Linked DNA regions of Geothrix sp. 21YS21S-2. Each later gene encodes a partner of the first gene's protein in a complex. Links are inferred from orthologs where the notes say so. Each region holds a gene or a part of one and is shown in the gene's direction. Other genes may lie near its edges.

Evidence for each region.
Region 2: the proteins of tsaE (region 1) and tsaD are in contact, whole or in part, in a crystal structure (PDB 6N9A), measured with the Thermotoga maritima proteins. The link is inferred for Geothrix sp. 21YS21S-2 from one-to-one orthologs. Residues at the interface, in WP_004082108.1 of Thermotoga maritima: Leu37, Gly38, Lys46, Lys57, Val59, Lys60, Ser61, Thr63, Phe64, Thr65, Leu66, Met67, Val69, Pro71, Tyr82, Arg83, Leu84, Asp86, Asp88, Phe89, Asp93, Ile128, Asp130, Glu131, Arg134; in WP_004082750.1 of Thermotoga maritima: Cys10, Asp11, Arg49, His50, Leu82, Gly84, Gly135, Gly136, Glu154, Thr155, Leu156, Asp157, Asp158, Ser159, Glu162, Asp165, Lys166, Arg169, Leu170, Tyr175, Lys213, Thr214, Leu217, Tyr218, Gln221, Arg222, Asn324.

What each region holds. Positions count from the first base shown.
Region 1 is NZ_CP132910.1:102,874-106,179, forward strand. The notes cover bases 8-3,006. They hold tsaE (tRNA (adenosine(37)-N6)-threonylcarbamoyltransferase complex ATPase subunit type 1 TsaE), read left to right. Parts: upstream 8-1,292; coding sequence 1,293-1,721; downstream 1,722-3,006. Other genes in these bases: RAH40_RS00450 (NAD(P)H-hydrate dehydratase), read left to right, coding at 8-1,300; RAH40_RS00460 (DUF3943 domain-containing protein), read left to right, coding at 1,852-3,006. In the rest of the region: more of RAH40_RS00450, read left to right, coding at 1-7; more of RAH40_RS00460, read left to right, coding at 3,007-3,306. UniProt on the Escherichia coli protein: Required for the formation of a threonylcarbamoyl group on adenosine at position 37 (t(6)A37) in tRNAs that read codons beginning with adenine.
Region 2 is NZ_CP132910.1:4,884,372-4,887,673, reverse strand. Bases 107-3,101 are described here. They hold tsaD (tRNA (adenosine(37)-N6)-threonylcarbamoyltransferase complex transferase subunit TsaD), read left to right. Parts: upstream 107-1,090; coding sequence 1,091-2,113; downstream 2,114-3,101. Other genes in these bases: RAH40_RS21400 (PAS domain S-box protein), read right to left, coding at 2,398-3,101; gatC (Asp-tRNA(Asn)/Glu-tRNA(Gln) amidotransferase subunit GatC), read left to right, coding at 2,116-2,394; RAH40_RS21415 (hypothetical protein), read left to right, coding at 227-1,057; RAH40_RS21420 (YraN family protein), read left to right, coding at 107-146. Also shown: more of RAH40_RS21420, read left to right, coding at 1-106; more of RAH40_RS21400, read right to left, coding at 3,102-3,302.

The sequences.
Region 1 (3,306 bases):
GCTGCTGCCCGCCGGCGGTCCCCTCCACGTGCTGGCCGGTCCCGGCAACAACGGCGGCGACGCCCTGGCCCTGGCGCGCCTGGCGCGGCTCCGCGGCCGGGAGGTGGAGGTCTGGACGCTGGACCCCGCACCCGCCTGGAAGGGCGACGCGGCCCTCCAGGCCCGCCTGTGGACCGGCCTGGGCGGAACCTTCCGCCACGCCGCCGACCCGCGGGAGGCCGCCGCCGGCTTCCGGGGCTGGGTGGTGGACGGACTCTTCGGCCTGGGCACGCGCCTGCCGCTGGAGGGTCCCGCCCGCGCCTGGGTGGAGGCCCTGGAAGGGGCCCGGGTGTTGGCCCTGGACCTGCCTTCGGGCCTCGACCCGGGCTCGGCAGAACCCGCCGGCCCCGCCATCCGGGCCACCCGCACCGCGGCCTTCGGCCACCTGAAGATCTGCCACGGCCTTCGCCCGGCCCGGGACTTCTGCGGGGAGATCACCCTCGTCCCCATCCCCCTGCACGGCGCCCCCGAGGCCGGGATGCGTCTCCTGGAGCGCCCCCGGCCCCGTCCCTCGCGCTGGGACGGCCACAAGCGGGACTTCGGCCATGTTGCCATCCGCGCCGGCACCCCGGGGATGTCGGGGGCCGCCGTCCTGGCGGCCCTGGGCGCCCTGCGCATGGGGGCGGGCCTGGTGACGGTGCTCACCGACGCCGCCGTGCGCGCCGAGGTGGCCTGCCAGGTGCCGGAGGCCATGGTGCGCGCATGGGACGGCGCCCTGCCCGAAGGCGTCGACGCGCTGCTCGCGGGTCCCGGGGGCGTGGCGGACGTGCCCGCCTGGGACGGCCCCCTGGTGGTGGACGCCTCGGCCCTCAAGGCCGGGGAGGGCCCGCGCTGGATGGACCGGGAATCCACCGTCATCACGCCCCACCCCGGCGAATTCGAGCGGCTCTTCGGGCCCGGCGGCGGCCGGACGGTCCGGGCCCGGGAGGTGGCCCTGGGGCCGGGAGTCCTCGTCCTCAAGGGCGCCCAGACCCTCGTGGCCGGGGGCGGCCTGGCCGAGGTCTGGGTGAACCCCACGGGCCATCCCGGCCTCGCCACGGGCGGCTCCGGGGACTTCCTGGCCGGCATGGTGGCGGCGTCGGCGGCGGCCTGGCGCCGGAACCCCGCCGGGCGCACCCTGCGCCAGGCCGCGGCGGACGCGGTTTGGCTCCACGGCGCCGCCGCGGACCGGCTGGGGCCGGGGCCCATCCTCATCCGCGACCTGGGCCCGTCCCTGGCCGCGCTGCTGCGGGACATCCATTCGGAGGACGACCATGCCTGAGACACGCCTCCTGCGGGAGGAAGGGGCCACGGAGGCCCTGGGGGCCGAGCTGGCCCGGCTGACGCCCCCGGGCGGCACGTGGCTCCTGCGGGGCCCCCTGGGCGCCGGCAAGACCACCTGGACCCGCGGCTTCGTGGCCGGCCTGGGGGGCGACCCCGACCAGGTGGCCTCCCCCACCTACGCCGTGCTCCACCGCTACGCCTGCCCCGGCGCGCAGATCCATCACCTGGACCTGTACCGCCTTGGGGAGGCCGGCGCCTGGACCCTGGGCCTGGAGGAGACCGTGACGCCGGCCGACTACCTGGTGGTGGAATGGGCGGGCGGCCCCGGCCCCTGGCCCACCGACTGGGTGGCCGACCTGGAGCTGGACGGAGAAGGGGACGAGCGTACCGCCACCTGGAGCCTCCCTCTCTCGAAATGAAGGCGGCGCCCCGTCAATGTGATTGATCATCGATCGTGGAAGCCCGCCACAGCGCGGTTTCCCGCTGGCATGGAACCTGCTCTCCCCCTGGGTCGGCATGAGCCGGGCCCGAGGGCGGGAAGGTCGAGGCATGCCAACCAGACGGATCGAACGCAGGTTCCTCATCCCGGTGCTCCACGCCGCGGTGGCGCTCTCGGCCTGGAGCGCCGCCCGGGCCGGGGACATCACGGGCTGCGTGAAGGACCGGTCCAGCCAGGCCCCGGTGGCGGGCGCCCTGGTCACGGTCATGCCCGCGGGCACCAGCGCGGTGGGGGGCACCGCCACCACGGATGCGGAGGGCCGCTACACCGTGCGCCTCCCGGGACCGGGCTCGTTCACCGTCGTGGTCTCGAAGGAGGGCTACGCCGACCTGAAGGCCGGCGACGTCATCGAGCTGACCGAGGCTGCGCCGGACCACCGGCAGGACATCTCCATCACCCGGCAGGGCGCCTTCAAGGAACAGGGCCGTACCGTCCCCGGGGCCATGTCCTGGGAGACCGGCGCCCGGAAGAGCTACCTCGTACCGGCCCTGGAAATCCCGTCCTTCCTCCTTGCGCTCAACGGCTTCGACCGTCTCGCCCACCCCAACGACCGCGAGGACGGCAAGCGGGTCTACAGCTCCACCTTCACCTCCATGCGGGACCACGCCTTCCACGGACCCTGGGTGGTGGACACCGACGCCTTCGCCATGAACCAGTTCATGCATCCCTACACGGGCACCGTCTACCACACCTTCGCCCGGTCCTCGGGCCTCACCTACTGGGAGGCGCTCCTCTACGACCAGGCCGGGAGCTTCCTGTGGGAGACCGGAGGGGAGACCACCAAGCCGTCCTACAACGACCAGATCGCCACGGGCATCGGCGGGAGCTTCTTCGGGGAGGTGCTCTTCCGGCTCTCCAACCTCATGCTGGAGAGCAAGGGCAGGGACCCCGGGTTCTGGAACCGGACCGCCGCCGCGCTGCTGGCCCCGGCCGCGGCCATCAACCGCTTCGCCTTCGGCACCCGGTTCAAGCCGGTGTTCCCCAGCAACAACCCCGCCCTCCGGTGGCGGTTGCAGCTGGGCGGCAGCCTCCACTCGAACCTGGTCAGCCAGGGCGTGGCCACCACCACCCGCCGCAACGAGGCCACCCTGGACTTCTCCCTGGACTACGGACTGCCCGGCAAGGGGACGTACACCTACGACCGGCCCTTCGACTACTTCCAGTTCGAGTTCCGCACCCTCGGCAAGATGAGCAATCCCGTCGACAGCATCATGATCCGGGGCCTGCTCTACGGCGCCGGCTACGAGCTGGGGGACGACCTGCAGGGCATCTGGGGACTCTACGGGGGCTACGACTACATCGCGCCCACCATCTTCCGGGTGGCGAGCACCTCGGTCTCGGTGGGCACCACCCTCCAGTGGCAACCGGCCCCGGCGATCTCCTTCCAGGGCTCCCTCCTCGGCGGCTTCGGCTACGCCGCGGCCGGCAACGTCGCCCAGGTGGGGGACCGGGACTACCACTTCGGAATCGCGCCCCAGGGCCTGGCCGCCTTCCGGTTCATCCTT
Region 2 (3,302 bases), 4.8 Mb from region 1 along the record:
CCCTCACCTTCGCCCAGCGCCTCCGCCTCCAGAAGGCCCTCCGGGGCTTCCTGGAGCAGGTGCCCTGGCCCTTCCGGGTGACGTTCCAGCGGGTGAGCTGGTCGGGGTGGCGGTGGCGCTTCCACCCGCCGGAGCGGTGGCGATAAGAAACCTTCATAATCATCCCCGCACCTGAGGATGCACGCGACATTCCGTCATGTGCTTGAAAAACATAGGATTTGAACAAATGACAGGCCGTTCGTTCCTCACGTACCGCAACCTGGGGTTCATCTCCCTGGTCCTGGGCGCCCTCAGCCACGCCCAGGCCCAGGACTCCACCTTCGCCGCCCTGATCAACCAGACCGACCGGAACTTCCACGTCGAACTTGCCGGGTTCGGGCACTTCCAGCATGATCCCTCCACCCAGCAACCGGTCAAGGCCATCCGGAGGGACAGCGCCGAAATGATCGGCCGCAAGGCCAGGACCCCGGCTCCGGTCCTGTACCTGGGCGCAGGGGTTCCAAACGTCAAGAGCACGGTCCTGGGCCCCGGCGAGGCCATCGAATTCACGGGCCGGGCCGGGTTCGACACCATGCAGACGGTGGGCCTGGCCGTCACGGAGGCGTCCGCGGGATCCACCGCGGGGCCGGGAGCCGTGGGGACGTTCGTCTACTGGACCTGGGAAACCGAGGTCCTGCCGCACGGCATGGTGGCCTCCGGCGGCGCCAGGGGAACCAACCCCGGGGGACCGGCGACCTTCTCCTTCGTGAACTACAGCGACGGCCGGATGGTCGGCATCGTATCGGGGCCCCCCAAGCCGGCGGGGCACGGGGTCGGGGTGCCCGAAACCAAGGACCTCCTGCCCGAACCCCAGGGCCTCCTGCCCGAGCCCCAGGGCCACGCGGAACGCAACCTCCCCTTGGGGATGGTGATGGTCCTCCATGGGAAGAACGGGGACCCCGGTTCCTCCACCTCCTCGACCTCGACCTCGACTTCGACCACGACCTCCTCTTCCTCCTCCAGTTCCACCTCCTCGACGTCCCAGCCCAACCCTGGCGTCCCCCCGGGCGGGTTTTGAGGATCCCGGGTCCGATTCCGGTACAATCTCGGGATGCTGGTACTCGGACTCGAATCCTCCTGTGACGACTGCTCCGCGGCCGTGGTGCGAGAAACGCCGGAGGGCCCCGTCCTCCTGGCCATGACCCGCAAGAGCCAGGACGAGCTCCACGGCCCCTACGGGGGCGTGGTGCCCGAACTGGCGGCGCGGGAGCACCTCCTGCAGCTGCGGGGGGTGATCGCGGGGTGCCTGGACAAGGCGGGTCTGCCGCTTTCGGCCATGGACCGTATCGCGGTGACCCAGGGGCCGGGTCTCGTGGGGTCCCTGCTCACCACCTTCTCGGCCAGCAAGGCCATGGCCTGGCGGGAGGGCATCCCCTGGGTGGGGGTGCACCACCTCCTGGGCCACCTGAACGCGGCGCGCTTCGCCGTGCCGGACCTGCCCTTCCCCGCCCTGGCGCTCCTGGTGTCCGGCGGGCACACCCACCTCTACCTCGCCCGGGACTGGTCCCACCTGGAGCTCCTCCAGAAGACCCGCGACGACGCGGCGGGGGAGGCCTTCGACAAGACCGCGCGCATGCTGAACCTGGGCTACCCGGGCGGGCCCATCGTGGACACCTGCGCGAAGACCGCCGACCGCGCCGCGGCCCCCTTCACTCCGCCCAAGTTCCGGGACGGCAAGGCCGGCTGGAGCTTCTCCGGCCTCAAGACCGCCGTGAAGATCCGCATCCACGGCGAAGCGGGCCTGGACGCCGCGGGCGTGGACGACCCCCGGGTGCGGGCCCTGTGCCGCACCCTCCAGGAGACCGTGGCGGCCTGGCTCCTGAAGCCCATCCCCGCCTTCCGGGACGAGACCGGGGCCCGCGCCCTCATCGTCTCCGGAGGCGTGGCCTGCAATTCGGAACTCCGGTCCCAGGCCAAGGTCCTGGCGGAAAGGCTGGGCCTGGTGCTGGCCATTCCGGAACCGAGGTTCTGCACGGACAACGGCGCCATGATCGCCGCGGCCGGCGCGATCCTGGAGCCCGCGGCGGACCCCTGGCCCTTCAACGCCGACCCCAACCTGCCGCTGGGGGCCTAGCCATGGAGGTCACCCGCGAGGACGTGCTCCGCTGCGCCGCCCTGACCCGCCTCAGCCTCCGGGAGGAGGAGATCGAGCCGCTGCGCAGGGACATGGCCCAGTTGCTGAGCCACGCCCAGAGCCTGGACGCCCTGGACCTGGACGGGGTGGAGCCCGCCAGCCTGGACCGGCCCCTGCCCCGCCGGGAGGACGTCCCCAGGGAGGGCTTCACCCAGGCCGAGGCGCTGGCCAACGCGCCGGAGTCCTACCGCGGGCTGTTCGTGGTGCCGCGGGTCCTCTGACGGTCACCAGGCGTCGAGGAGGGCCTTGAACTCCGAGAGGCTGAAAGGCTTGCGCAGGCTGCGCACCCCGGGGCGGCCCTCGGCGAGCCGGGCCACGTCCTGGTCGCTGTAGCCGCTGGCCATGACCACCCGCTGGCCGGGGCGCAGCGCCAGGATCCTGGGCAGGGTCTCGGCGCCGGTGAGGCCGGGCATGTTCATGTCCAGGATCACCAGGTCCACCTCCAGGCCCTGTTCCAGCAGGGTCAGCGCCTCCTGGCCGCCGGGGGCCAGGCGCACCTGGTGCCCGAGCACTTCCAGCATGGGTCCCACGGCCTCCCGGATCAGCTCGTCGTCGTCCACCAGGAGGATGGACAGGGGCCGGCCCCCCTTCGGCGCGGCGGCGGCCTGGACCGATTCCGGAAGCGCCTCCAGGATCCTGGAGGCCGGGAACCGGAGCGTGGCCACCGTCCCCAGCCCGGGGCCGCTCCTCAGCTCCAGGGCGCCTCCATGGGCCTTCATGGTGCCGAAGACCATGCTGAGCCCCAGGCCGGTGCCCTTGCCCAGGGGCTTGGTGGTGAAGAAGGGCTCCATGGCTTTCTGAAGGACCTCGGGGGCCATGCCCTCGCCGGTGTCCTCCACGGCGAGGCTCACGCCGCCGCCCGGCTCCCGCCGCGTGCGCAGGGTGAGCGTCCCGCCGCGCTCCATGGCGTCCACGGCGTTGACGCAGAGGTTCATGACGGCGTGGCTGAGGGCGCCGGCGTCCCCCATCACGGCCGGCAGGCCCTCCTCCAGGGCCATGACCGGCTTGACCCGCTTGAGCGTCGTGTGGGCCAGCAGCTGGGTGAGATCGGCCACCAGGGCGTTGAGGTCCAGGGGGCGCTCCTCCTCCAGGCCCTTGCGGGCGAAATAGAGGAGGCTCTTGATGACCC